DNA from 3 places in the Methylobacterium sp. UNCCL125 genome. Region 3 is predicted to be linked to each of the others. Evidence: predicted binding sites of a transcription regulator. Region 3 holds the regulator's gene; each other region holds the start of a gene.
The links. Region 3 encodes PhoB, which activates phosphate uptake and scavenging genes when phosphate is short. Its sites were predicted from a motif close to TGTCATNNANCTGTCAT; they were not measured.
Positions count from the first base shown of each region.

Region 1 (9,599 bases), on a different contig from region 3:
GCCGGCTGCCGTAGGCCTTGGTCAGGCCGTGGGCGGAGAGGAGCGGCGCGCTCATCGGGCCGCCTCCGCGACACGGGTCTCGCAGATGTCGGTGTCGGAGCAGATGAACATCCGGCCTCCGGAATCGTCGGTGACCACCTCGTCGAGGTAGTGGCCGCGGGCGCCGCACAGGGCGCAGGGCTGCGTGAATTCCTGCACGCGGAACGGGTGATCCTCGAAATCGAGGCTGCGCACCCGCGTATAGGGCGGCACCGCGTAGATCCGCCGCTCGCGGCCCGCGCCGAAGAGCTGGAGCGCCGGGCAGTCGTCCATCTTGGGATTGTCGAATTTCGGCGTCGGCGACGGGTCCATCACGTAGCGGCCGGCGACCTCCACCGGGTACGCGTAGGTGGTGGCGATGTGCCCGTGGCGGCTGATGTCCTCGTAGAGCTTGACGTGCATGGCGCCGTACTCGGCCAGCGCGTGGAGCTGGCGCGTCTCGGTCTCGCGCGGTTCGAGGAAGCGCAGGGGCTCGGGGATCGGCACCTGATAGACCAGAATCTGCCCCTCGGTGAGCGGCGTCTCGGGGATGCGGTGGCGGGTCTGGATCACCGTCGCCTCCGTCGTGCGGGTGGTGGTGGCCACCCCGGAGGTCTTGGCGAAGAAGCGGCGGATCGAGACCGCGTTGGTGGTGTCGTCGGCCCCCTGGTCGATGACCTTGAGCACGTCCGATTGCCCGAGGATCGCCGCCGTGACCTGCACGCCGCCGGTGCCCCAGCCGTAGGGCATCGGCATCTCGCGGGAGGCGAAGGGCACCTGGTAGCCCGGCACCGCGATGGCCTTGAGGATGGCGCGGCGGATCATCCGCTTCGTGCCCTCGTCGAGATAGGCGAAGTTGTAGCCGGAGCCGCGCGCGTTTCCTGCCGCGTCGAGGACGGACGCGACGAGCCCCCTGTCCCGTTCGGGAGAGGGAACCTGCGCGTCATCCGGCGCGCGGCCCGGAAGCTCCCGGGAAGCGGAGCCACCAAGGAAGGGGGACATCCCTGTCGCGCTCATTCGGCGGCCTCCTGCATCTCGACGGTCTCGGTCTTGCGCTCGAACTCGGCGCGCAGGCGTCGGACCAGCTCCAGCTCGGCCTGGAAGTCGACGTAGTGGGGGAGCTTCAGGTGCTCGACGAAGCCCGTCGCCTGGAGGCTGTCGCAATGGGCCAGCACGAATTCCTGGTCCTGGGCGGGGCTCGCCACCGGCTCGCCGAGCTCCTCCGCGCGCAGCGCCCGGTCCACCAGGGCCATCGCCATGGCCTTGCGCTCGCTCTGCCCGAAGCTCAGCCCGTAGCCGCGGGTGAACTGGGGCGCGGCCGCGCCCGAGCCCTTGAACTGGTTGACCATCTGGCACTCGGTGAGCCGCACCCGGCCGAGCGGGACCGCGAAGCCCAGCTCCTCGGGCACGAACTCCACCGCCACCGCGCCGACCCGGATCTCGCCGACGAACGGGTGGGTGCGGCCGTAGCCGCGCTGCGTCGAGTAGGCGAGGCCGAGCACGAAGCCCTCGTCGCCCCGGGCGAGCGCCTGGAGGCGCAGGGCCCGGTCGGCGGGGTAATCCACGGGCTCGCGGGTGAGGTCGCCCACGGGGGCGCCGTCGTCCGGCGGCGAGGCCTCGATCAGCCCGTCCTGGGCCAGCAGGTCGGTGACCCGCGGGCAGGTTCCGGCATCGGCGCGCGGCTCGGCCTCGGCGGCGGGCTCGGAGGCGGTATCCGCCGCGAGCGCGAAGTCGACGAGCCGGTGGGTGTAGTCGAAGGTCGGCCCGAGCACCTGCCCGCCGGGCAGGTCCTTGAAGGTCGCGGAGACCCGGCGCTCGACCGCCATGGTGCCGGTGTCGACCGGCGCGGAGGCACCGAAGCGGGGCAGCGTGGTCCGGTAGGCGCGGACCAGGAACACCGCCTCGACCACGTCGCCGCGCGCCTGCTTGAGCGCCAGGGCCGCGAGGTCCGGATCGTAGAGCGAGCCCTCGGTCATCACCCGGTCGACGAGCAGCGCCATCTGCTCGCGGATCTGCGCCACGGAGAGTTCCGGAACGGCGGGGTCGCCCCGGCGGGCCTCGGCGAGGAGCCGATGGGCGTTGTCGATGGCGGCCTCGCCGCCCTTCACGGCCACGTACATGGGTCAGGCCTCCGTGACCGTCGTGGAGCGCGGCAGACCGGCCACGCGGCCGGGCGCGGTGAGGATCAGGTCGACGCCCAGCGGAAAGTCGGCGCGGTTCTCGGCGAGCTGCGCCGCGAAGCCGTCTGGCAGAGGTCCCGGCGCGACCCGGACCGTGCCCCGGACGCCCGGGCCGGAGAGGCTCAGCCCCTGCCCGTCCGTGATCGTGTCGAGGGCGAGCACCAGGGTGGTGGAGGTGTCGGGGTAGGCCGGCGTGCCGAGGGCGAACCGGCCCAGCGGCGGGCAGCGTCGAGACTCGCGGACCAGCGCGAAGGCGGCCCGGGCCGGATCGTCGGTGAGCGGCGCGCCGGTGTGAAAGCGCAGGTAGGCCGCGACGTCCGCGGCTTCGGCGAGGGCCGGATCCAGCCAGACCGGCGTGTCGGCGTCGGTGAGCGCCAGTGCGACGGCGGCCAGTTCCGGCGTGAGCGGCGCGGGCGGCGCGAGGAACGGCGCAAGGAACGGGGCGAGCGGCCGGACGAGCCCGGGGCGGGCGAGGGCGTCCATCACGGCGCGGAAGGTGCCCTGCGCGTCGTGGACCGGATCGGCGAAGCCGGGGGCGAGCATGCTCAATCGTCTCCGCGGGCGAGGGTCAGGAAGTCGACCCGGGTGGCCGCCGTGCGCCGGGCCGCCTGTTGCCGGTCCGCCGCGAGCCGCCGGGCGGCGGGCGCCAGGGCGGCCTCGACCCGGGCGCGCCGGTCCGGGTCCTGCCAGAGGGCGTCGAGGATCGCGGCGAGCCGCGCCTTCGTGCGGTCGCGGCCGAGATGGTAGGCGAAGCCGGCCGGACCGTCCGCGAGGCGGATGGCGGCCCGGGTCACGCTGACCTCGCCGAGGTTGAACGGGCGCCCGTCGCCGCCGATCCGGCCTGAGGCCATCACGAGCCCCGTCTCCGGCGGCCGGAGATCCGCGGCGGCCGGGGTGTCGAGGACCGACAGGGCCGCCTCCAGGTCCGTGCGGCTCGCCTCGGCACAGAGCGCCATCACGGCCTGGCGCGCCCCGATCTCCCCCTCGGATGCCGGATGTCTCGGGCTCGTCGTCATCGCGAATCCCTCCGTCGCTCGGTTGTATAGGTGTATAGACAACTGGCGTGCGCCGCACAAATGAAGTTTGGATGACAGGATGGATGCGCAGGAGCAGGCACCCGGCCTCGTCCGGGGCGAGGGTCTGACGGCGTGGCGGCAGATCGCCGACGCGCTGACGGCCGAGATCGCGGCGGGGCGCTATCCGCCGGGACAGCAGCTGCCCGCCGAGGCCGCCCTGGCGGCGCGCTTCGCCGTGAACCGGCACACCGTGCGACGTGCCCTCGCGGCGCTCGCCGAGGGCGGGCTCGTGCGCGCCAGCCAGGGCCGGGGCACCTTCGTGGAGGAGGCACCCCTCGCCTACCCGATCGGGCCGCGCACGCGGTTCTCCGAAATCGTCGCCGGGGCCGGACGCGAGGCCTGGGGCGACCTCGTCGCCTCGACCACGGTCCCGGCCGGGCCCGAGCAGGCGGCAGCCCTGGCCCTCGCCCCCGGCGCGCCGATCCTGGAGCTGCTGACGGTCCACCGGGCGGACGACGCCCCGCTCTCGACGGCGCTGACCTGGCTGCCGCTGCCGCGCTTCGCGGGCTTCGCCGAGGCCTATGCCGAGCGCGGCTCGATCACCCGGGCCTTCGCGGCCTGCGGCCTGCACGATTACACCCGGCTCTCGACGCGCATCCGCGCCCGGCCGGCCGATTCCGCGGAGGCGCAGCGCCTCGACATCGCCCCGGGGCGGGTCGTTCTGGTGGTGTCGAGCGTCAACATCGATCCCGCCGGCGTGCCGATCCAGGCGAACCGCACCCTGTTTGCCGCCGACCGGGTGGAGCTGGTGATCGGCGGGTGATCGGCGGTTTATCGGGCCGCCGGCTCAGCGCGCCGCCGGCCCGATGATCGCCCGGCGCAGGCGGGTCGAGACCCAGTCGATCGCCGCCACGGTGACGAGAATCATCAGCACCAGGAAGGCGACCTGCTGCAGCTCCAGCACGCGGATCAGCTCGGTGAGGTACTGACCGATGCCCCCGGCGCCGACGATGCCGATGATCGTCGCCGACCGTGTGTTCGACTCGAAGAAGTACAGGACCTGGCTCGCCAGCACCGGCAGGACCCCGGGGATCAGCCCGAAGCGGATGCGGTGCAGGCGCGAGCCGCCCGAGGCGACGACGCCCTCGCCGGCACGCTTGTCGCAGGTCTCGATCGCCTCGGAGAACAGCTTTCCGAGCGCCCCGAAATCCGAGCACGCGATGGCGAGCGCCCCCGCGAAGGGGCCCAGGCCCACGACGTTGATCCAGATCAGCGCCCAGATCAGCACGTCCACCGAGCGCATCACGTCGAGGCCGCGGCGGACGGCGAACCGCGCGAAGGGGTTGGGCACGACGTTCCGGGCCGCCAGGAACGCCACCGGGAAGGCGAAGACCGCCGCCGTCAGCGTGCCCAGGAAGGCGATGCCCAGGGTCTCGCCCAGCGCGTGCAGGAAGGTCCAGAAATGGCCCTCCGGGGACGGCGGCAGCATCAGCACCGCGAAGGTACCGAGCCGCCCGAGCCCGTGGAGGATCCGCGCCATCGAGAAGTCGAGGCGCCAGTAGCCGAACGCCGCGAGCCCGATCAGGACGGCGAGCAGGGCGGCGAGCCGCGCCCGCCCCGGCCAGTCGGTGCGGAACTGCGCGGGGTAGCGCGCGCGCAGGCGGGCGAGGTCCGCCCGGGCCGCCGCCCGCAGGGCCTCGGGACGCGGGCTCATCGGGCCTGCTCCGCGCCGATCAGGCGGTGACGGACCCGCTCGGTGGCGAGGTCGATGCAGAACACGGTCAGGATGATCAGCACGAGGATCGCGCTCACGTCCGCGTAGTAGAAATTTCGGATCGCCACGAGGAATTCCTGGCCGATGCCGCCGGCGCCGACGAAGCCCATCACCCCGGCCCCGCGCACGTTGATCTCGAAGCGCAGCAGCGCGTAGGAGGCGAAGTTCGACAGCACCTGCGGCAGCACCGCGAAGCGCACCGTCTGGACCCAGGTTGCGCCCGAGGCCGACAGGCCCTCGACGGGCCGCATGTCGATGTTCTCGACCACCTCGGAGAACAGCTTGCCGAGCGCCCCCGTGGTGTGGATCGCGATGGCGAGCACGCCCACCATCGGGCCGAGCCCGAAGGCGATCACGAAGATGAGGGCGAACACCACCTCGGGGACGGTGCGGCACAATTCCAGGAGGCGCTTGGCGCCGACGCGCAGCAGGCGCGACCGCACGAGGTTGGCAGCGGCCACGAAGCTGAGGGCGAAGCCCGCGAGCCCCCCGAGCAGCGTCCCGAGATAGGCCATGAGCAGGGTCTCGCCCAGCAGGCCCAGCCATTTGGGCAGGCCCCAGTACCAGCTGCGGACGTCTTCGAGCGGGTGCTCGAGGCTGATCGGCGGCAGGATCTGCTGGATGTAGGCGGTGAACTTGCCGATGTTCTCGGCGAAGACCAGCGGCCGCACCTCGGCGACCAAGCCGGCGACCAGGGCGAGCGCCGCCACAAGGGCGAAGCCCGCCAGCGTGCGGCGGCGCGCAGCGCCGGTCGCCGCCGCGTAGAGGCCGGAGAGGGCGGCTTCCCGCTCCGGCGACAGGGGTGTCAGACCGCGCAAGGCGGGCGGGCCCGGATCAGGACTTCCGGCGCTGCTCGTCGTTGAACCGCAGCATGTCGATGATCGGCTGATAATCCTTGAGGGTCACCGGCGTCAGATCCTGGTCCTTGCCGTCGGAGAGACGGTCGAAGGCGGCCTTGTCGGCCTTCGGCAGGGCCACGAAGGCGTCGCGGATCTTGGCCTTCAGGTCGTCCGGCAGGCTCGTCAGCATGGCGAAGGGCCCCTCCGGCAGGAAGTCGGACTTGAACACGACCCGGAAGTCCGATTGCTGCATCGGCGTGCCATCGGGCTTCTTGAGCATGCCCTTGGCGGCCATGCGGGTGACCATCGTGTCGGTCTCGGAATTCCACAGGTTGGCGGCGGCGTCGGCCGTGCCCTGGGTGAGTGCCAGCACGGCGTTCTCGTGGCTGCCCGCGTAGAAGGTCTTGCCGAAGAACTTCTCCACGTCGTAGCCGGCCCGCTTCAGGAAGAAGCGCGGCGCCTGGTTGCCGGAGGTCGAGTTCGGATCGACCAGGGCGAGGTTCTTGCCCTTGAGATCCTCGACGGTCTTGTAGGGGCTGGAGGCCAGAACGTAGACCACCGAATAGTAGCCCGAGGCGCCGGTCTCGTGCTTCTGGTTGACGATCGGCTCGATCTTCACGCCGGTCATCACGGCCCGCGCGAAGGAGGCCGGTCCGTACCACGCGATCTGGATGTTGCCGGCCCGCTGGCCCTCGATCACGGCGGCGTAGTCGCTCGCCACCCGCAGCTTCACCGGCACGCCGAGCGTCTTGGTCAGGTAGGCGGTGAGCGGCGCCCAGCGGTCGGCGGTGCCCGAGGCGTTCTCGGCCGGGATCACGCCGAGCGTCAGCTCCGGATACTGGGCCTTCCAGTCCTGGGCGGCGGCCGGCAGGCCGAGGAGGGCGAGAGCCGCGGCGGCGCCGGCGAGAGTGCGTCGGGTGATCATCGTGTCGTCCTTCGTGACGGCGTAGGGCAGGAAGTTCGGCCGGCCGGAGGCCGGTCGGGCGTTTCCCGAATGGTTGTTGGGGCTTGGAGGGCCCGGATCAGGCGCCGAGGGCGGCCTCGCGGACCGGCCGCGCCGGCACGAGACCGGGCCTGCCGGGCATCGCGGCCCGCTGCTCCGCCTCGCGCTGCGCGGAATCGTCCAGCACCTCGCCGGCCTCCAGGCCGTAGAGCCGGCGCGCCACGTCCTCGGTGAGGTCGAACGGTCCGCCCTCGAACACGACCCGCCCGGCCGCGAGGCCCACGAGACGGTCGCAATAGGCGCGCGCGAGGTCGAGGGAATGCAGGTTGCACAGCACCGTGATGCCGTAGCGCCGGTTCACCTCGGCCAGCGCGTCCATCACGAGCCGGGTGTTGCGCGGGTCGAGGGAGGCCACCGGCTCGTCGGCGAGCAGGATCTCGGGCTCCTGCACGAGGGCGCGGGCGATGGCCACGCGCTGCTGCTGGCCGCCCGACAGGCCGTCGGCGCGCTGGCCGGCGAACTCGCCCATGTCGAAGCTCTCCAGGGCGGCGAGCGCCATGGCCCGGTCTTCGGCGGACCATTGCCGCAGCAGGGAACGGTAGCTCGGCACGTGGCTGAGCCGGCCCATCAACACGTTGGTCATCACGTCGAGGCGGCCGACGAGGTTGAACTGCTGGAAGATCATGGCGCAGCGGGTCCGCCATTCGCGCAGGTCGCGGCCCCGCAGGGTGGTGACCTCACGGCCGTCGTGGAGGATGCGCCCCGAACTCGGGTCCGCCAGCCGGTTGATCAGGCGCAGCAGCGTCGACTTGCCGGCGCCCGACCGGCCGATCACGCCGACGAAGCTGCCGGGCTCGATCCGGAGCGACACGCCGTCGACGGCGCGCCGGTCGCCGTACTGGCGCGTGAGATCCTCGATAACCAGCATGCCACCATCCGCCGGGGAATGGCCGCAGGTAAACGCCGATTTCACGACGATTGGATGACGAATACAGATCGGTTATGTTTGCCGGCACAATTATTACATTTTGATAGCCGGCTTAAACTTCATAGTGCTCGAGGAATGCTTCGATGGGCAGGCCGCGGAAATCCGGAAGCGCCCGGCGCAGCCGTTCGTGATCCCAGTCCCACCATGCCAGGCGCATCAGACGTTCGGCGACGGCCTCGGGGAAGCGGCGCCGGACCGGTTTGGCGGGATTGCCGACAACGATCGTGTAGGGTTCGACGTCGCGGGTGACGATGGCGCCCGCGCCGACCACGGCGCCGGTGCCGATGGTGCGGCCGGGCAGGACAACGACGCCGTGGCCGATCCAGACATCGTGGCCGATCGCCACCGGGCTCGCCCGGCGCCGGTCGAAGAAGGCGGGCTCGTCGGACTCCTCCGGCCAGTAGGCCCGTGCCCGGTAGGTGAAATGCGCCTGCGACGCGCGCTCCATCGGGTGGTTGCCGGGATTGATCCGCACGCTGGCGGCGATCGAGCAGAACTTGCCGATGGTCGTGTAGATCACCTCGCAATCCTGACCGATGTAGGAATAATCGTCGAGGATCGTCTCGGTGAGGCGGGTTCGCGCGCCGACCTCCGTGTAGTGGCCGAGGCGGCAATCCACGACCCGGGCGCTGGGATCGCGTGCGGGTTCGAGTCCGAGGGGACGGTCAACCACGGGGCTCTCCGAAGGGCAGGCGCGCCAGGAGCCGGAACGGGCCGGACCCGTCCTGGGTCAGGAGGCACACGGCGTCGATCACAAGGGGCTCCGGCCCCGCGGCGGCGTAGGCCTCGGACAGGCGCCGGTGCCAGGCTTCGCGCTCCGCCTCCGGCAGGGCGTCGGTCAGGGTCATGTGGAAGCGGAAGGCCTCGAACACGTACGGGTAGCCCCAGCGCGCCAGCAGCGCCCGCCCGCGCGGGTCGAGGCGCTCCGGGCGGCGCTTGGCGCGCTCGGCCTCGGTGAGCGGCGCACGGAACGGGTCGAGGGCGGCGACGCACTCGGCGGCGAAGAGCCCCAGCTCCGGCGGGGGAGCTTCCGGCACGAGGGCAAGGAACGGCCCGAGGGCGGCGACCCGGAGCGGGCCCACCGCCACCGGCGGGTGCGCGGCCGCGAGGTCACGGGTGGCGGCGACGAAATCCGCCTCCGTGGTGCCCGCCGCGAGGCGCAGCGGCGCCTTGAGGGTGGCGTGGAACCCGTAGATCCGGGCCCCCGCCGTGACGGCGGCGAGGTCGCTCAAGCCCTCCGGGTGCGGGACCGCCGCCCCCGAGACGGGGTCGGTGCCGAGGACGGACCGGCCGAAGACCTCCAGCCGGGAACCCGGGGCGGGCAGGCAGTAGAGAGCGTAGCGGCGCGACACCTTTCGGCCTCCGATCGTCGGCCGCCGTCAGGCCGTCGGCGCGTAGGGACGCGCCTCGGCGGCCCGCCGGGGGCGCACGTCCATGGCGTTGCCCCGCCACACGATGGCGCTCTGCATCCAGGCGCCGAGCCAGATCGCCGGGATCAGGGCGTCGCGCACCAGGAAGGCCGCCAGCAGGCGGGGCGAACGGTGCCAGCCCGCGCGGATCGCGAGCCGGTGCTCGGCGGCATAGCACAGGCCGGCGAGGCCGGCAGCGCCGACGAGGCCCGTGAAGCTGCCGGCGCAGAGGGCGATGAGAAGCGCCGGCAACAGGACACCGCTGCCGATCTCGGGAGCGAAGAACAGCGGGAAGGTCACGCGGCGCAGGCGCGCCCAGCGCAGCTGCCGCGCCCAGACCTCCTGGAAGCCGCGCGGCCCGAGCGGCTGCTCGAACGGGCTCGCCACGAGGTGGACCCGCTTGCCGGCGGCCCGGACGAGCTTGGTGGCGGC
Region 1 is NZ_FPBW01000059.1:1,168-10,766, reverse strand. It holds gene phnK (phosphonate C-P lyase system protein PhnK) at 1-55, opposite strand, end outside; gene BM396_RS30930 (alpha-D-ribose 1-methylphosphonate 5-phosphate C-P-lyase PhnJ) at 52-1,020, opposite strand; gene BM396_RS30925 (carbon-phosphorus lyase complex subunit) at 1,032-2,138, opposite strand; gene phnH (phosphonate C-P lyase system protein PhnH) at 2,142-2,741, opposite strand; gene phnG (phosphonate C-P lyase system protein PhnG) at 2,744-3,214, opposite strand; gene phnF (phosphonate metabolism transcriptional regulator PhnF) at 3,294-4,037, shown strand; gene phnE (phosphonate ABC transporter, permease protein PhnE) at 4,062-4,928, opposite strand; gene phnE (phosphonate ABC transporter, permease protein PhnE) at 4,925-5,806, opposite strand; gene phnD (phosphonate ABC transporter substrate-binding protein) at 5,823-6,752, opposite strand; gene phnC (phosphonate ABC transporter ATP-binding protein) at 6,850-7,698, opposite strand; gene BM396_RS30885 (LbetaH domain-containing protein) at 7,811-8,431, opposite strand; gene BM396_RS30880 (DUF1045 domain-containing protein) at 8,424-9,110, opposite strand; gene BM396_RS30875 (glycosyltransferase) at 9,138-9,599, opposite strand, start outside.
Region 1: phnC (phosphonate ABC transporter ATP-binding protein) is a predicted target of PhoB. The motif match lies at 7,742-7,758, and genes of this name have one in related genera.

Region 2 (9,599 bases), on a different contig from region 3:
GACCGATCCTGTCCGAGGAGATCTGGCTGCCGGCCGCACGCTTCGCACCGCTCCTCGAGGCGCCGCTGACGGAGATCGGCGATCTGCTCTACCCCGCCTACGAGCGCCTGTGCGGCGAGATCGTCGCCCGGGCGGAGGAGACCCTGACGGTCGGCATCGCCGATGCGACCGACGCCGAACGCCTCGGGATCGCGGAGGGCGAGCCCGTCGTCGTGATCGCGCGCCTCGCCTTCGGCTTCGATGCCCGCCCGATCGAGTGGCGCGTGACGCGCGGCGCCGCCAGGGACTTCCGGTACCACATCGACATCCGGTGAAAGGCCGCCGCCTTGACGGGCCGTCGGGCCCATGCTCATTAAGTCATATAAATGACTAGTCCTCTTTAGAGGGCGGAGGAAAGCCCGTGTTCCGCTGGTACCGTGAGGTCGGTCCGGCCGAGCGTCGCACCTTCTGGGCCTGTCTGGGCGGGTGGTCGCTCGACGCCCTGGACGTGCAGATGTTCAGCCTCGCCATCCCCGCCCTGGTCGCGAGCTTCGGGCTCAGCCGCCCGGAGGCCGGCCTGATCGGCGCGGTCACGCTGGTCACGGCGGCGATCGGCGGCTGGCTCGGCGGCCTCATGGCGGATCGGATCGGCCGCGTCCGGGCCCTCCAGATCACGGTGCTGTGGTTCGCGGTCGCGACCTTCCTGGCGGCCTTCGCGCAGAGCTTCGGCCAGCTCTTGATCGTGAAGGCGCTGCAGGGGATCGGCTTCGGCGCCGAATGGGCGGCCGGCGCGGTCCTGATGGCGGATGCCATTCGGCCCGAGCATCGCGGCAAGGCGCTGGGCGCCGTCCAGGGCGGCTGGGCGCTCGGCTGGGGCGCGGCCGTGCTCCTGTCCACCGCGGCCTTCTCCGTACTGGATCAGGAGACCGCCTGGCGGGCTCTGTTCGCCTGCGGCCTCGCGCCCGCGCTCCTCCTCCTTTACCTCCGCCGCTCGGTCCCGGAGCCGGTCCGACCGGCCGCCGGACCGATCCGGCCGGCCATCGGGCCGCTCCTGATCTTCTCGCCCGGCCTGCGCCGGATCACGGTGATCGGGACGCTGCTCGGGCTGGGGGCGCACGGGGGCTTCCACGCCCTGTTCACGTGGCTGCCCACGTATCTGAGCGTCGAGCGCGGCGCCTCCGTGGCGGGCACCGGGCTCTACCTCGCGATCATCATCGCGGCCTTCGGCCTGGGCTGCCTCGTGGCGGGCGGCCTCGTGGACCGGCTCGGCCGCCGGCGGACGGTGGCGTTGTTCGCCGCCGGCTGCATGGCCCTGGTCGTCCTCTACCTGCTGGTGCCGGTCGGCGGCACGGGGCTGCTCCTTCTCGGCGCCCCGCTCGGTTTCTGCACGGCCGGGATCCCCGCGAGTCTCGCCGCTCTGTTCAGCGAGCTCTTCCCGGACGGCCTGCGCGGGACCGGGATGGGCTTCTGCTACAATGCCGGCCGTCTCGCCTCCGGGGTGCTGCCCCTCGGCGTCGGCCTGCTCAGCGAGATCTGCGGCCTTGGGACGGCGATCGGCCTGTCGGCCATCGGCGCCTACGGGCTCGTCCTCCTCGCCGTCGCGCTCCTGCCGGATCGGCAGTCCGGCGGCGCGCTGCTCCCCCAGACCGTGAGATGATCCGATGAACCGGCGCCTGTTCTGCCGTACCCTGTTCGCGGGCGGCGTCGCGCTCGCATTCCCCGTCCGCGGCCGGGCGGCCGAGACGGGCCTCGACGCGCGCGACGGCGTGGCGGCGGTGGATACCCACGCCCACGTCTTCACCCGGACCCTCACCCTGGTCGGGGACCGGCGCTACGCCCCGGCCTACGACGCGAGCGTCGCCGATTATCGCGCCATGCTGGACCGGAACGGCATGGCGCGCGGCGTGCTGATCCAGCCGAGCTTCCTCGGCACCGACAACAGCTACATGGTCTCGGCCCTGCGATCCGCCCCGGAGCGGCTGCGCGGCATCGCGGTGCTGGACCCCGCGGCGGAGACGGTCACCCTGCGCGATCTCGCCGACCAAGGCGTCGTCGGTCTGCGCCTCAACCTGATCGGCCGGCCGGACCCGGAGTTCGGCAGTCCGGTCTGGCGGGCCCACCTCGCCCGCGTGGCGGATCTCGGCTGGCAGATCGAGGTCCAGGCCGAGGCGCGGCGCCTCGCGCATCTGCTGCCGCCGCTGATCGAAGCGGGCGTCCCGGTGGTGGTCGATCATTTCGGCCGGATCGACCCCGCCCTCGGCATCGCCGATCCGGGCTTCGCCGACCTCCTCGGCTTCGGCCGCGGCGGCCGCGTCTGGGTCAAGCTCTCGGGCGCCTACCGCATCGGCAGCGGCGCGGCCGGCCGGCAGACGGCGCTGCAGGCGGCCGAGCGCCTGCGCGGTGCCTTCGGTGCGCGGCGCCTGCTCTGGGGCAGCGACTGGCCGCACACGCAGTTCGAGACCCAGGCCAGCCCCGCCGAGGCGCGGCGCGACCTCGACGCCTGGGTACCCGACCCGGCCGAGCGCCGGATCATCCTGGGCGAGACGCCCGCCGCCCTTTTCCGCTTCGACCACTGAGCCGCCCGGCGCGCGCCAGCCCGGATTTCAACGAGGACAGGACCATGGCAACACCGACCATGCCTCACGGGGCGGACGCGGCCGCCTTCGAGAGCCGAACGATGCGGAAGGTCGGCCTGCGCCTGATCCCCTTCCTCGTGCTCTGCTACTTCATCGCCTACGTCGACCGGGTGAATGTCGGTTTCGCGGCGCTGACCATGAACCGCGACCTCGGCCTCTCCGCCGCGGCCTTCGGCCTGGGCGGCGGCCTGTTCTTCGTGGCCTACGTGCTGTTCGAGGTGCCGAGCAACCTCGCCATGGAGCGGGTCGGCGCCCGGATCTGGATCGCGCGGATCATGATCACCTGGGGGCTCGTCGGCATCGGTTCGGCCTTCGTCACCGGTCCGGCGAGCTTCGCCACCGCCCGCTTCCTGCTCGGCGCGGCCGAAGCCGGCTTCTTCCCCGGCGTGATCCTGTACCTGACCTACTGGTTCCCCAAGGCCTACCGGGCGCGGATCGTGGCGATGTTCATGGTCGCGATCCCGCTCTCCAGCTTCTTCGGCTCGCCGCTCTCGGCGGCGCTGCTCACCCTCGACGGGGCCGCGTCCCTGCGCGGCTGGCAGTGGCTGCTGATCATGGAGGCGATCCCGGCCGTTCTCCTCGGCATCGCCGCCCTGGCGCTGCTGCCGAGCCGGCCGGCCGAGGCGGCCTTCCTGAGCCCGGCGGAGCGCCGATGGCTGGCGGACCGGCTGGAGACCGAGCGCCGCGCCGCGGAGGCGGGTGCATCCCACCACGCCCACGGCCTCGCGGCGGTGTGGGCGGTGCTCGCCAGCCGTCAGGTCTGGCTCCTCGCCGTGATCTACGCGGGCAGCTCGGCCACCAGCAACACGCTGTCGCTGTGGATGCCGCAGATCCTCAAGGGGTTCGGCCTCAGCAACTTGGAGACCGGCCTGCTGAACATGATCCCCTTCGGCATCGCCTCGGTGTTCATGATCGTCTGGGGCCTGCGGGCGGACCGCAGCGGCGAGCGCATCTGGAGCACGGCCCTGCCGCTGGCACTGACCTCGCTGAGCTTCGCCCTGACCCTGCTGACGGGCTCCCTCTGGATCACCCTGGTCCTGCTCTCGCTGGTCCTGCTCGGCAATTACGCGATCAAGGGCCCGTTCTTCGCGCTGGCGACCGAGACGCTGCCGCCAGCCCAGACGGCGGCCGGCATCGCGGCGATCAACACGCTGGCGCATCTGGGGACCGGAGCGATCACCTCGCTGATCGGGGTGCTGCGCGAGCAGACCGGCAGCTTCCCCGTCGCCCTGCTGCCGCTCTGCGCCCTCACGGGCATCGGCTGTGCCCTGGTCTTCTGGATCGGCCGGCACCCGTCGCGGCCGCCGGCCGTCGGCCCGGCCCCGTCGATTGCGGGGGGCTGAAGCGGCAGGGAACCGGCCGGCCGCGCGTCGATCCCGCGACCGGCCTCCTCGGCGATCCCGCGCCGCCATGCCATGATGGCGCGGGAGGATTCGACATGCACGACAGCGGCGACGATCACACGCACCCGCATGCGCACGACGAGGCCCACGAGCCGGGCGCCCCGGAGCGGTGGAAGCACGACGGCGTGCGGGTCATCCCGGGCGACCGGCTCGATGCCAACACCGCGCAGACGCCCGGCATGTTCCGGCAGGCGGCCGTCAACGCCGCCCGGGTCGGCGCCCAGAAGATCTGGGCCGGCACGGTGGCGATCCAGCCCGACGCCAAGACCGGCGTGCACCATCACGGCGAGCTGGAGAGCGTGATCTACGTGGTCTCCGGCCGGGCCCGGATGCGCTGGGGCGACAAGCTCGAATACGTGGCCGAGGCCGGCCCCGGCGACTTCATCTTCGTGCCGCCTTTCGTGCCGCACCAGGAGATCAACGCCTCGACCGACGAGCCCCTGCATTGCGTGCTGGTGCGCTCCGACAACGAGGCGGTGGTGGTCAACCTGCCCGATGTCGAGGCCGCCGAGACGCCCGAGACCGTCTACTGGGTCGATCCGATCCACAGGCATCCGTGAGCGACCGGCGCCCGCGGCGATAGGCCGGACGCCGCGCCCCGGCGGCCGCGTCGAGTGCGACCGCGGCCTCGCCCGGCCGGCCCACCGCGTCTTCCCGCCGGACGCCCCGCCGGCCTCAGACGGGCCCCGATCCGGGATGCGGGCCCATGCGGCGGCGGTCGTGTTCGATGGCGAAGACATGGGCGTAGAGGTTGGCGACCCAGCCCCGGCCCTCGACCGTGAGGTCGAGGAAGCGGATCGCATCCCCGATCACGGGCTCGATCTTGCCCCAGAAGAAGGACGGATAGCGCTCGGCAAGGTCGGCCGGGCTGTCGTAGCCGAGTTCCGCGTTGACGCCGATCTCGGCGAATTCGTGAAACAGCGCATTCAACTTGCGCGGATAAAGCGGGTCGCCGAGCTGCCCGATCAGGTCGGCCGCCCGCAACAGGCCCGCCTCGGTCCCGGTCTCGCGATGCGCGTCGTCTTCCGGCACCGGGAAGCGGGTCAGCTCGATCGCCCGGATGACCCGGCCCGCATCGACGAGATCGTGCGTGCCGAAGCGCTCCTGGACAGCGAGTTTCGAGCGCTCGACGTGATACGGCGCCAGCGCCGCATCGGAGGCCCCGCGGGGCAGGCACACGGTCCCGCCCCGCGCGTCGATGACGAAGGCCTGGGCCCGGTCGCCCGCGCAGACGCCGCGCACGTAACCGATGTCGTGGTAGAGAGCGGCCAGGATCATGTGCAGCCAGTCCTCCGGCGTGACACCCTCGTGCAGGAAGCGGCCGCGCAGGATGTCCTGGGCGACCAGGGTGACGAGGGCCGTATGATCGCCGTCATGGTAGAGGGCATCGCTCCCGACGATCCGCTCGATCGTCAGGCGCGCCGAGGCCTCGATGATCTCGGCATAGCGCGGCTCCCGGCTGCCGAAGGTCCGCTGGTAGGTGACGGCGAGGTGCTCGCCGAGGGCATCGGCGAGCATCTTGGTCGCGTCGAACATGGTCGGGCCTCGCCGTCAGCTGCGGCCGGCGGCGACGCGCCGGGCCGGGTCGGTGCAGATCACGTGGACCGCTCCCCGCGTTGCACCAGCCGTTCTTCGAGATAGGCCGCCGCATCCGCGTAGAGTTCGTAGCGGCGGAGCAGGACCGCGCGCTTCTCGGCCGGCGTCGCCGCATCGAGCTTGCCATGGGCCTTGTCGGCGCGGGCGCGCATCTTCCTGGCGAGCTTCTCGAACGCCGCGTCGATCCGGGCGCCGACCTTCTCGCCTTCGGCCCGCGCCGGATCCAGATCGCCCGGCGCCCGCCCAGGCGGGGGCTTCGTCGCTTCTCCAGCCATGACGCGTCTCCGGTCGCGGTGCTCCGTGGCCGAAGCGTATGACGGAACGATCACGGGGGCGATACCGGATCGTCCGCCCGCGGACCGATCGCTTCTCAGGCCTGTCACGGAAGGCTGCTCTAGCTCGGCCGTCCGACACGCAGGGGGACCCGCGATGAGGCTCGACGACAGTGCTGCCCTGGATGCCGCCCTGGAGGCGATCCGGCGCGACCTTGCCGACAGCTACGATGAGGAGGTGGAACTCGGGCTCGAGGAGGAGCGCCTCGATCGGCTCGCCGCCGACGGCGCACAGCCCGAGCGCCTGGACCGCAAGGTCTATTTCCGCGAACTGCTGCGCCTGCAGCACGAACTGGTCCGCCTCCAGGACTGGGTGCAGGATCGGAAGCTGCGTGTCGTCGTCCTCTTCGAGGGCCGCGATTCGGCCGGGAAGGGCGGCGTGATCAAGCGGATCACCCAGCGCCTCAACCCCCGCGTCTGCCGCGTGGCCGCCCTGCCGGCCCCGAGCGAGCGCGAGCGGACGCAATGGTACTTCCAGCGCTACGTCTCTCACCTGCCGGCCGGCGGGGAGATCGTGCTGTTCGACCGGTCCTGGTACAACCGCGCCGGGGTCGAGCGGGTGATGGGCTTCTGCACCGAGGCGGAGGTCGAGGAGTTCTTCCGCTCGGTGCCCGAGTTCGAGCGGATGCTGGTGCGCTCCGGCATCGTCCTCCTCAAATACTGGTTCTCGATCACCGACGCGGAACAGGAATTCCGCTTCCAGATGCGGATCCGCGATCCGCTCAAGCAGTGGAAGCTGTCGCCGATGGACGTCGAGTCGCGTCGGCGCTGGGAGGATTACACGCGGGCGAAGGAGGACATGCTGGCGCGCACCCACATCCCCGAGGCGCCCTGGCGGGTGGTCGAGGCGGTGGACAAGCGCCGGGCCCGCCTGAACTGCATCAGCCATCTGCTCGGCCAGATCCCGTACGGCAGCGTGGAGCACCCGCCGGTCCACCTGCCGGCCCGCCTGCGGCATGCGGATTACGTGCGCGGTCCGGTCCCCGCCGAGATGTACGTGCCGGACGCGTACTGAACGGGGCGCCGCGGCCCGGGGCGGGAGTCGTGATCCTGTCGTGCAGACGCCGCTATAGCGCCGCCATGGCGAAGCGCCCGATGACCCTCGACCTGTTCACGACCCTCGACATCGTCGATGACGACGTCTCGGCCGTCGTGGACGCGTATCTGGCCGATCCCACGCCCGGCTCTGTGGCGTTCGGGGACGGCTTCCGCATCGACCCTGCGGTGGCGGTGGCCTCGCATCCCTTCGCCCGGACGCTGATCGATCAGCCCTGGGCCGATACCGGACTGCGCCGGGCGGCGATCCGCGCCGCCATCCTGCTGGCGGAGCCCGAACGGGTCTGATCGAACCGGGCCGTTCGGCCCGTGACTGTCGCGCTCGGGATGGCGGGCCCCGTCGCACCGCCGGCGCGGTCGCGTCGCGGCGGCGCCCGGTCGGCCCGCTTGCGCGCGATCTGCGCCCGATCTTCGCCCGATCTTCGCCCGTGCCGGACCTCCTCCTAAAGCGGTATGCGCGCGGCCTTCCATCGGCGCGGCGACCCGGATCTATCCTGGGGCGATCACGGGGCGGATGGACGGCCCGCCGCCACGGTGAACGATTGGTTTACCCAATCGGCAAACTTGCACCGACCGCCCCGATCCGGATGCGATCGGCCGGCGTTCTACGGGCAGTTCCACCGGAGACGTGCTGCCATGCTGATCTTGAATCCGCTGACCGGACAAACCGTCGAGGTGCGTGTTCCCCGGCCGAAGCCGAAAGCCGCCTGAACGCGCGTCGCGTTCCGCTCGGCGGGCGGCCCCGGAGGCCTCCCGCGCTCCGCTCGCTTCCCCTGCACGTCCGCGGCATCGGCGGCGTGCCCCTCCAGGCCCGCCCACGCCATGATGCCGACCGACCTCGACAGACCCGCCGAACTGACCCTGTGGCCGGGCTACGCGCCCGCCCGGGTCGCCGACTCGCGCAGCTTCCCGACGCTGCGGGCCGCCCTGGCCGCCGCGGTCGCGGCGATCGACGCCGAGGATGCTAGCCCGTGGATCATCACGGAGGACGGCGACATCCTCGCGCCGGGATGGATCCGGGCGAACTCCGCGGAGACCCGTCGCCAATAGCCGGCCGTCAGCCCGCGATCCCGGGCGCCCTCCGGTAATCGCTCGGTGAGAGTCCGTAGCTCTCCTTGAAGCGTCGGCTGAAGTGGCTCTGGGTACTGAAGCCGCAGCTATAGGCCAGCTCGCCCACGGACAGGTGGCTGAAGCCGGGATCCGTGAGCCGCTGTGCGGCGCTCTCCAAACGCCGCCGCCAGATCCAGTCTGCGATGTTGCGGTCCTGCTCGCGGAACAGCGTCTGCAGGTGGCGCAGCGACACGCCGACCGCCGCCGCGAGCTGGGCGGGGTCGAGATTCACGTCGCCCAGATTGGCCTCGATATGGGCCAAGGCGCGCTGAAAGATGAGGATCCCCTGGATGTTCCTCGGGGGCTCGTGGGCGAGGCGCTCCGCGATGCTGGCGACCACCAGATCGACGCCGATCGAGGCCATGCGGTTCGCCATGTCCGGGGTCATCTGACCGGCGGTGCGGGCGAGTTCCTGGAAGAAGGTCGTGACCATCGACGTGCCGACCTGGTCGGCCCCGATCGTCAGGGCCGTGAAGCGGCGCGTCGAGCCGAGCGCCCGTTCCAGGCACGCGCGCGGCATCTCGATGAACAGCGTCTGCGTGTCGCCATCCGAACCCATGACGGCTGGCCGCCGATCCATCACGACGATGTCGCCGGGATTTTGGATCGCCGTGCGATCGTCCTGCGCGCTGAACACGCGGCCCTTCAGGGTGATCGCGACGTTCAGCGTCTCGTATTTGCCGTGCCGCCGGATCGTGTCCGGGGTCGCGACGGTCGTGACGGCACTCTGCGTCACCCGGGTGATGAGCAGAGGTCCGACCTCGGCGGCCTCCAGGGAGCCGGCGAATCCGTGAGCGGCGGTGGGCGTAAGTTCGACAGGCACAATGCGATCGAAGATCGTCTCACGCCAGAAGCGGAAACTGTCTTCTGGCGCGTAATCCGCCGTCGAGAACAAAGTCCTCATTGCAACTTCTTGTATTCGGGCGCCCGCGTGCGCGCTCAGGAAAACGGTAGCACGCTTCCAGGCAAGCGCAATGGGACGGACCAACCTATGAAGGTTTTCATCCCATTCAGGAGGCCGCCCCGTGTCCCCATCGACTCCGATGAGCCCCCAATCCAATATCGAGCTGGTTGCTGGGCTCGTCGTTGCCTACGTGTCGAATAACCGGGTCCCCGTGAGCGAACTGCCGGCCCTGATCGCGCAGTGCCACAGCGCGATCAGCGCGCTGGCGTATCCCGGGAGCGGGCCGGTGACGGCGGCCCCGGATCTGCAGGTGCGGCTCGACAAGCCGAGCGCGGCACAGGTCCGCGGCTCGGTCCGGCCCGACGGCATCATGAGCTTCATCGACGGGCGCGTCTACAAGACCCTCAAGCGCCATCTGACGGCGCATGGGCTGGACCCGCAGAGCTATCGCGCGCGCTTCGGCCTGCCGGGCGACTATCCGATGGTCGCCCGGGAATATGCCGAACGCCGGGCCGCGCTGGCGCGTGCGATCGCCCAGGGCGTGCCCCGCGACCGGGCCGCCTGAGCCGGCGGATCCCGACGG
Region 2 is NZ_FPBW01000017.1:88,742-98,340, reverse strand. It holds gene BM396_RS18370 (GntR family transcriptional regulator) at 1-314, shown strand, start outside; gene BM396_RS18365 (MFS transporter) at 401-1,636, shown strand; gene BM396_RS18360 (amidohydrolase family protein) at 1,641-2,555, shown strand; gene BM396_RS18355 (MFS transporter) at 2,600-3,958, shown strand; gene BM396_RS18350 (cupin domain-containing protein) at 4,054-4,578, shown strand; gene BM396_RS18345 (hypothetical protein) at 4,694-5,554, opposite strand; gene BM396_RS18340 (hypothetical protein) at 5,614-5,889, opposite strand; gene ppk2 (polyphosphate kinase 2) at 6,044-6,961, shown strand; gene BM396_RS18330 (hypothetical protein) at 7,042-7,290, shown strand; gene BM396_RS18325 (hypothetical protein) at 7,825-8,052, shown strand; gene BM396_RS18320 (helix-turn-helix domain-containing protein) at 8,060-9,016, opposite strand; gene BM396_RS18315 (Ros/MucR family transcriptional regulator) at 9,156-9,581, shown strand.
Region 2: ppk2 (polyphosphate kinase 2) is a predicted target of PhoB. The motif match lies at 5,928-5,944, and genes of this name have one in related genera.

Region 3 (9,599 bases):
CACGGCTTCCCGCTCCGCATGCAGGGCCGACCAGACCGGGTCGGCATCCGCCCCCGTATCGACCTCCTCGCCGCCCACGATCCGACGTCCTCCCGCTGTCACTGCCGCTGGCATTGCTCCGGCATTGCCGCTGCCCATGCGGGTTATGAACGCGCGAGATCCACGAACCGTGCCGTCCGGCCCGCGGCGCGATGTCATCCCGGTGTCATCTGCCTGTCGTATGCGCCCCTCCATCGGGCGGCCGGCGCTGGGTCTCTTCGGAAGATCGGCCGCAGAGCTCTGCCGCGGGCATGGGCTTGCCGGCAGGGCAGCGCAGGCTCTTGCCCGACGGCAACGGAGAATCCCTTGAGACCCTTCGCTTACGCGCTCGCCGTCGGCCTCGCGACGGTTCAGCTGGCGTCCGCGGCGCTTGCCGCCGATATCACCGGCGCCGGGGCTACGTTCCCCTTCCCGGTCTACTCCAAGTGGGCCGAGGCCTATCGCAAGGAGACCGGCTCGGGCCTCAACTACCAGTCGATCGGCTCCGGCGGCGGCATCAAGCAGATCCAGGCGAAGACGGTCGATTTCGGCGCCACCGACGCGCCCCTCAAGCCCGAGCAGCTCGCCAAGGACGGTCTCGTCCAGTTCCCGACCGTGATGGGCGGCGTCGTGCCGGTGGTGAACATCCCCGGGATCGAGCCAGGCAAGCTCAAGCTCACCGGCGACGTGCTGGCCGACATCTATGCCGGCAAGATCGCCAAGTGGAGCGATCCGCGGATCGCGAAACTCAATGACGGGCTGAAGCTCCCCGACTCCAACATCACCCCGGTCTACCGCTCCGACGCGTCGGGCACGACCAACATCTTCACCACCTACCTGTCCCAGGTCTCCGAGCCCTGGAAGAAGGAATACGGCGCCGCCACGACGATCTCCTGGCCGGTGGGGCAGGGTGGCAAGGGCAACGAGGGCGTGACCGCCACGGTGAAGCAGGTCCCGAACGCGATCGGCTACGTCGAGTCGGCCTACGCCAAGCAGAACAAGCTTTCCTACGCCCTGCTGCAGAACAAGGCCGGCAAGTATCCGCAGCCCGACGACAAGGCGTTCCAGGCCGCGGCGGCGAGCGCCGACTGGAAGGCGACCCCGGGCTTCGGCATCTCCCTGACCAACCAGCCGGGCGAGGCGGCGTGGCCGATCACGGCGGCGACCTTCATCCTGGTCCACAAGGAGGCCGTCGATCCGGCCAAGTCCGCCGATGTGCTCAAGTTCTTCAACTGGGCCTACAAGAACGGCGACAAGCTTGCCGTCGACCTCGACTATGTCCCGCTGCCGGACAACGTCGTCGAGCTGATCCACCAGGAGTGGAAGGACGTGAAGGGCAAGGACGGTAAGCCCGTCTTCAACATGTGAGCGTGGCCGGGAGGAGGTGGGAACCTCCTCCCTCGCTTCTCGGAACGCCCCGCGCTACCACGCCCTCTTCGCAGAGAACAGCGGATGCCCGCTTTGACAGAATCGATCGCCCTCGGCCGAACCCGTTCCGCGACGGCGCGGAAGGCGCCGAGCCGGAGCCTCGACACCCTGTTCCGGACCTCCTCGTATGCCGCAGCGCTGCTGGTGCTGCTCGTCCTCGCCGGCATCCTGGGCTCGATCCTCTACGGCGGTTGGCCCGCCTTCCGCGAATTCGGCTTCGGATTCCTGACCTCCAGCGCCTGGAACGTCGGGACCGAGCAGTACGGCGCCCTGGTGGCGGTGATCGGGACCGTCGCCTCCGCCTTCCTGGCGCTCCTGATCGGCGTCCCCGTCTCCCTCGGAATCGCGGTCTACCTCACCCAGCTCTGCCCGGGCTGGGCCCGCAAGCCGGTCGCCATGACGATCGAGCTGCTCGCCGCCGTGCCCAGCATCATCTACGGCATGTGGGGCCTGTTCGTGTTCGCGCCGCTCTTCGCGCGCTACATCCAGATCCCGGTCTCGAACGTCGTCGAGGGCATGCCGATCGTCGGCACCTTGTTCTACGCCCGGGTGCCCTCGGGCGTCGGCGTCTTCACCGCCGGGATCATCCTGGCGATCATGATCGTGCCGTTCATCGCCTCGATCGCCCGCGACATGCTCGACCAGATCCCGACCGTGCTGCGCGAGAGCGCCTACGGCATCGGCTGCACCACCTGGGAGGTGGTGCGCCACGTGCTGGTGCCGCAGGCCTCGGTCTCGATCATCGGGGCGATCATGCTCGGCCTCGGCCGGGCGCTGGGCGAGACGATGGCGGTGACCTTCGTGGTCGGCAACGCCAACCGCCTCTCGGCCTCGATCTTCGATCCGAGCTCGACCATCGCGTCGCGCATCGCCAACGAGTTCAACGAAGCCGACGGCCTCCAGCTCAACGCCCTGATGGCTCTGGGCTGCATCCTGTTCGTGATCACCTTCGTGGTTCTCATCATCGCCCGGCTGCTGACGCGCCGCGTCCAGGCCGCCTGAGGAGCACGCGCGATGGACGCCTCCCCCACGATGACCGCGGCGCCCCGGCGCCGCTCCGGCCGGGTCCGTCAGGGCCGGCGCATCGCCGACCGCACGCTGCGGGTTGCCTGCACCGGGGCGACGCTGGTGGGTGCCCTGGTCCTGGGCTCGATCCTGGTGATGCTGATCGTCCAGGGCGTGCGCGGCTTCACGCCGACCCTGTTCACCAACCCGACGCCGGGCCCCGGATCCGAGGGCGGCGGCATCGCCAACGCCATTCTGGGCAGCCTCGTCCTGACCGGGATCGGCATCGTGATCGCGACGCCGGTCGGCGTCATGGCCGGGACCTTCCTGGCCGAGTACGGGCGCGGCTCGAAGCTCGCGGCCCTGATCCGCTTCCTCAACGACATCCTGCTCTCGGCGCCGTCGATCCTGATCGGCCTGTTCGTCTACACCCTGATGGTGCGGCCGATGGGCACCTATTCGGGCTGGGCCGGCGGCGTCGCGCTCGCGATCATCGCCGTTCCGGTGATCGTCCGCACCACCGAGGACATGCTGCGGCTCGTCCCCGGAACCCTGCGGGAGGCCGGCGCGGCGCTCGGGGCGCCGCCCTCGACGGTGATCATCAACGTCACGTGGCGGGCGGCCTCGGCTGGCATCGTCACCGGGATCATCCTGGCCCTGGCGCGCATCGCCGGCGAGACGGCGCCATTGCTGTTCACCGCCCTCAACAACAATTCCTGGTTCTCGGCCAACCTGATGGGTGGCGTCGCGAACCTGCCGGTGATGATCTACCAGTTCGCCCTGTCGCCCTACCCGAACTGGCAGGGCCTCGCCTGGGCCGGCGCGCTTCTGATCACCGCCACCATCCTGGTGCTGTCGATCATTGCCCGCCTTGTGATCAAGCCGCAGACCTCGCGCTGAGACCCTTCGAGGACACGACGATGAACGCCGCCTCCGCGATCCCCACGGTCGAGCTGAACCGCAACCGCGCCGACGAGGGCGGTCCCGTGCGGATCGCCGTGAAGCGCCTGAACTTCTACTACGGCAGCTTCCACGGGTTGAAGGACGTCAACCTCAACTTCCACGACCGGCAGGTCACGGCGCTGATCGGGCCCTCGGGCTGCGGCAAGTCCACCCTGCTGCGCTGCTTCAACCGGATCTACAGCCTCTATCCGGAGCAGCGGGCCGAGGGCGAGATCCTCCTGGACGGCGAGAACATCCTCAGCCCCTCCATCGACCTGAACGAGCTGCGCTCGCGCATCGGCATGGTGTTCCAGAAGCCGACGCCGTTCCCGATGTCGATCTATGACAACGTCGCCTTCGGCCTGCGCCTCTACGAGAAGCTGCCGAAATCCGAACTCGACGGCCGGATCGAGGCCTCCCTGCGCAAGGCCGCCCTCTGGGACGAGGTGAAGGACAAGCTCAAGCAGCAGGGCACGGGCCTGTCGGGCGGCCAGCAGCAGCGCCTGTGCATCGCCCGCACGGTGGCGCAGCGCCCGGAGGTGATCCTGTTCGACGAGCCGACCTCGGCCCTCGACCCGATCTCCACCGGCCGCATCGAGGAGCTGATCGAGCAGTTGCGCGACGAGTTCACCATCGTGATCGTCACCCACAACATGCAGCAGGCGGCGCGCATCTCGCAGTTCACCGCCTTCATGTATCTGGGCCAGCTGATCGAGTTCGGTCCGACCAACCGGATGTTCATGAACCCGACGGAACGCCGCACCCAGGACTACATCACCGGCCGGTTCGGCTAGTCTGCCTGGACGCTCCGGTCTCGGGGAAGGCCGTCCGGTCGCCGCATCCGCGGAGGGCCGGCGGGTCCCCGAGGGCCTCCCCGGAGCGCCGCCCCCGGGACCCATCGAAGGATTCGCCATGCCCGGCCATATCGTCACCTCCTACGACACCGACCTGGAGAACCTGCGTCGCTCGATCTCGGAGATGGGCGGCGTGGCCGAGAAGATGACCGCGGAGGCGACGGACGCCCTCGTGCGCCGGGACGACACGCTCGCCCAGGCGGTGATCGTCGCCGACAAGCGCCTCGACGCCCTGCAGCGGGACATCGAGGAGCGCGCCGTGCTGTTGATCGCCCGGCGTCAGCCCCTGGCGATCGATCTGCGTGAGACGATCTCGGCGATCCGCGTCTCCGGCGACCTCGAGCGGATCGGCGACCTCGCCAAGAACGTCGCCAAGCGGGTGGTGGCGATCTCCGATCAGGCGCCGGCCCAGAAGATCGTTCTCGGCGTGCGCCACATGAGCGACCTCGCGGAGGGCCAGCTCAAGGACGTTCTCGACGCCTATGCGAGCCGCGACGTCCAGGCAGCCCACGATGTCTGGGAGCGGGACGGCGAGATCGACGCCCTGTACAATTCGCTGTTCCGCGAGCTCCTGACCTACATGATGGAGGATCCGCGCAACATCTCGTTCTGCACGCATCTTCTGTTCTGCGCCAAGAACGTCGAGCGGATCGGCGACCACACCACCAACATCGCCGAGACGATCCATTATCTCGCCACGGGCGAGGCCCTGGCGGGCGACCGGCCGAAGAACGATGCGTCGAACTATGCGACCGTGGACGGGGTGCCGGCTCCGTAAGCGGGCCGCCCCCGGTCCAGGCGTCGGCCTGCGCGCGCTCCTGTGGGGCGCCGCCGGAGAATCGGAGCGTGCGGGTTGAGGCTGAGCGGCGCCTCCTGCACCCTCCGCCTGCCCGCCGGCTCCAAGGAGAGTCGGCGCGCCTGCAGGCCGTATGGCGCCGCTTCGTGAACGGATCTTCGAACGTGAGCATGCAAGTCCTGATCGTCGAGGACGAGGAGGCGCTGACCACGCTGCTGCGCTACAATCTGGAAGCCGAGGGCTTTCTGGTGGATTCCGCGGCTCGCGGCGACGACGCGGAGCTGCTCCTGGCGGAGCGGATCCCCGATCTCGTCCTGCTCGACTGGATGCTGCCCGGCCTGTCGGGCATCGAGCTGTGCCGGCGGATCCGGGCGCGCCGGGAGACCGAGCGGCTGCCCGTGATCATGCTCACCGCCCGGGGCGAGGAGGGCGACCGGATCCGCGGTCTCGGGACGGGCGCCGACGACTACATCGTCAAGCCGTTCTCCGTCCCGGAACTGCTTGCCCGGATCCGCGCGCTGCTCCGCCGGGCCAAGCCCGCGCATGTCTCGGACCGGCTGGCGGCGGGCGACCTCGAACTCGACCGCACCGGCCATCGCGTCCGCCGCGGCGGCGAGGAGCTGCATCTCGGTCCCACAGAGTTCCGTCTGCTGGAATTCCTGATGCTGGCGCCGGGCCGGGTCTTCTCCCGCGAGCAGCTCCTCGACGGGGTCTGGGGACACGACGTCTACATCGACGAGCGCACGGTCGACGTCCATGTCGGGCGGCTGCGCAAGGCACTGAACGGCCCGCGCCAAGCCGACCCGATCCGCACGGTCCGCGGCTCGGGCTACGCCTTCGACGAGACGTTCTCGCTCGACGCTTGAGACGGGCGCGAAGCGTTCCGGGGCAAAGCGTTCCGGGCCGGAGGCCGGTCGGCCGCGCCGCCCGCCCGCGCGCAGCGAAGGGAGCCGGGGACGTTCGAGGTCCGCGGATGCTGCGAGGCCCGGCGGGCCCCCGGGCCTCGCGCAGATTCAGCGGGTCAGCGCCGCGCTCCGGCCGGACGCGACCGGCACGACGTCGAGCGCCGCCAGAACCGTCCCCTCGGTGAGGATCTGCGGAAGCACCTGAGGCGCTCCGGTTCCGGTATAGAGGAGGTAGAGCGGCACGCCGCTGCGCCCGTGCTTCTCCAGCAGACGGGTGATCTCGGGATTCTGGTTGGTCCAGTCGCCCTTCATGTAGGTCACGCCGCGCTCGGCCATCGCGGCCCGCACGGCCTTGGTGTTGAGGGAGGTCGCCTCGTTCACCGCGCAGGTGATGCACCACGCGGCGGTCATGTCCACGAAGACGGGGCGGTGCGCGTCCACCAGGGCGTCGAGACGCGCTTGAGTGAAGGGCTCGACCCCGTCGGCGGCGGCCTGCGCCGACGGCGCGGCGCGGTCCCGCGGAAGGGTCACGGCGAGGGCCGCCACGGCGACCAGCGCGAGGGCCGCAGCGACCCGCGCGACCCGGCCCGCCCCGGGCGCGGCGGCGCGGCCGTGTTCCCAGGCCCAGGCGGCGAAGCCCACCAGGACGAGGCCGATCAGTGCCGCCAGCAGCCCACGCGGATCGACCTGCTGCGCCAGAACCCAGATCAGCCAGGCCACGGTGGCGTAGACCGGGAAGGCCAGGACCTGCTTGAGGGTCTCCATCCACGCGCCCGGCCGCGGCAGCGCCCGCAGGGCCGGCGGCCAGAGGGTCAGCACCAGGAAGGGCAGGGCGAGGCCGAGGCCGAGGCTCGCGAAGACGGCGAGCGCGACACCGGCACTCTGCGTCAGCGCGAAGCCCACCGCCGAGCCCATGAACGGCGCCGTGCAGGGGGTCGCCACCAGGGTCGCCAGCACACCCGTGAAGAACGAGCCGCTCAGGCCGGCACGCCGGGTCAGGCCGTCTCCGAGGCCGGCGAGCCGGCCGCCGACATGGACCACCCCGGACAGGCTCAGGCCCATCGCGAACAGCAGATAGGCGAGCGCTGCGACCATGGCGGGCGATTGCAGCTGGAAGCCCCAGCCGATCGCGGCCCCGCCACCCTTCAGGGCGATCAGCAGGGATGCGAGGCCGAGGAAGCTCGCCAGCACGCCGGCCGTGTAGGCGAGGCCGTGCAGTCGCAGCCGCGCCGGGCCCTCGCCGGCATGCCGCACGAGGCTCAGCACCTTGATGGACAGCACCGGGAAGACGCAGGGCATCAGGTTGAGGATCAGGCCGCCCAGAAAGGCGAAGGCCGCGGCGGTCGCGAGGGTCAGCGCGTCGAACTCGGCGACGGCCGGCGGGGCTCCGGCCGGATTCGGCGCGCTCGACGCGGCCGCGACGGCAGGAAGCACCGGCTCGTCACCATACGCGAAGGCGAGGCGGCGGGTGCCGTCCGTACCGACCTCGTCGATCGTCAGGACGCCGGGCAGGGCGGCGGGCACAGGATCGGTCGGGCTGCTGCGCGCGATGGTCAGATGCAGACCGGTCTCGTCGACGGTCATCACCTGCGCGGCGGCGTTGTCGATCGCCGTCTCGGCATAGGGGAAATAGGCGGCGTTCCGGATGGATTCGGGCTTCAGGCCGGTCGCGGCGAAATCGAGCTGCAGCGTGTCGCCCTGGCTCGACAGGCGCAGGGGCCAGAGCGCCGGCGCGGGCAGGGCAGCCCGGGCGCGCGCGAACAGCGCGGCGTTGGCCGGGTCCGGCTCGGCCTTGCCCACCGGCAGGGTGAGGGCGAGATCGGCCGAACCAGGGACGCACTCGGTCTCGCAGACGAGATAGGTCAGCTTCGCCTGGATCTGAACGGGATTGGCCGGGTCGAGGCTCGGCGGCGGCGTCACGGGCACGAGGAGCGTGACCTCACCCTCGTAGCCGTAATTCATGAGGGTCGCGATCGGGATGCGCTCCGGCGCCGGCCACCGGATCGCGCTGGCGTTGAAGCCGGCCGGCAGGGTCCAGGTCACCTCCGGAGGCAGTCCGGAATCGCCCGGGTTGCGCCAGTAGACGTGCCAGCCGGGCTTGATCTGCATCCGCACCGCCAGCGTGAACGGCTGTGCGCCGGCGACCGCGGCGGGCTCGGCCACGAGGCTCGCCCGCACGAGGTCGGCCGGCGTGCGGAAGCCCTGCGGGACCCCTTGGGCTGCGGCGGCCGAGAGGCTCGCGGCGAAGGCCAGGATCAGAATGGCGAGGCGGCGGATCATGCTGTCCCTTCGCGCGCAGGGCCGGCGCGGTTTCACGCACGGTGTATCCGGGCCAGCGCGGTCGTTTCGATGGCGGTGGGTCTTACCACGGGCCGCGCCCGGGATCCCACGCCGATCGCTCAGTCCGCGAGCGGCACGGTCGCACGCTCCAGCCAGTCGCGCGTCCCGGCATCGACCCGGGGCGCCAGGGTCTCCCGCACCCGGGCGTGATAGGCATCGATCCAGGCGCGCTCCTCCGGTTCGAGCAGGTCCGGCTGGATCAGCCGCCGATCATAGGGGGCGAGCGTCAGGGTCTCGAAGCCCAACATCGGGCGCTCGCCGCCCGCGATCGTGCGGGGCTCGACCAGCACGAGGTTCTCGATCCGGATGCCGTAGGCGCCGCGGGCGTAATAGCCCGGCTCGTTCGACAGGAGCATGCCGGGCTCCAGCACCACCGTGCCGGTCTTGGCGATCCGCTGCGGTCCCTCGTGCACCGACAGGAAGGCGCCGACGCCGTGGCCGGTGCCGTGATCGAAGTCGAGTCCCGCCTGCCAAAGCGGCGCCCGGGCGAAAGCGTCGATCTGGGCGCCGGTCGTGCCGACAGGAAACACCGCCCGGGCAATCGCGACATGGCCCTTCAGCACCCGGGTGTAACGGTCGCGCATCTCGGCGCTCGGCGTGCCCACCGCGACCGTGCGGGTGATGTCGGTGGTGCCGTCCGGATACTGCGCACCGGAATCGATCAGGAACAACTCGCCGGTCCGGACCGTCCGGTCGGTGGCGCGGCTCACCCGGTAATGGACGATCGCGCCGTTCGGCCCGGATCCCGAGATCGTCGGGAACGAGACCTCGCGCAGATCGCCGCCCGCCGCGCGGAAATCCTCAAGGGCCTCGACGGCGGCGATCTCGGTGAGGCCTCCGGCCGCGGCCGCACCGTCGAGCCAGGCAAGAAACCGCACGACACTCGCCCCGTCGCGGACATGGGCGGCGCGCGCACCGGCGATCTCGGCGGCGTTCTTGACCGCCTTCATGCCGGTGATCGGATCCTTGCCGACATCGGCGGTGCCGCCGGCAGCCTCGATCTTCTCCTTCAGGGCGACGGCGCCGGTCGCCGCGTCGAGGCGGACACGCACGCCGGCGAGGGATCCCAGCCCGTCGTCCAGTTCCGCCCGGGGCAGGATCTCGGCGATCGGGGCCAGCACCGCGCGCAGCGCCGGATCGACCTCGGGCGAGACCAGGAACAGCCGCGCCAACCCCTCGCGCGGCAGGATGGCGTAGCCGAGGGCCAGGGGCGTGTGACCGACATCGGAGCCGCGCAGGTTGAAGGCCCAGGCGAGATTGTGCGGATCCGAGATGACCAGGGCATCGCAGCCGCCCTCGGCGAGGGCCGCC
Region 3 is NZ_FPBW01000013.1:118,697-128,295, reverse strand. It holds gene BM396_RS15135 (hypothetical protein) at 1-78, opposite strand, end outside; gene pstS (phosphate ABC transporter substrate-binding protein PstS) at 346-1,386, shown strand; gene pstC (phosphate ABC transporter permease subunit PstC) at 1,471-2,448, shown strand; gene pstA (phosphate ABC transporter permease PstA) at 2,461-3,351, shown strand; gene pstB (phosphate ABC transporter ATP-binding protein PstB) at 3,372-4,187, shown strand; gene phoU (phosphate signaling complex protein PhoU) at 4,306-5,025, shown strand; gene phoB (phosphate regulon transcriptional regulator PhoB) at 5,214-5,909, shown strand; gene BM396_RS15100 (protein-disulfide reductase DsbD family protein) at 6,057-8,228, opposite strand; gene BM396_RS15095 (aminopeptidase P family protein) at 8,348-9,599, opposite strand, start outside.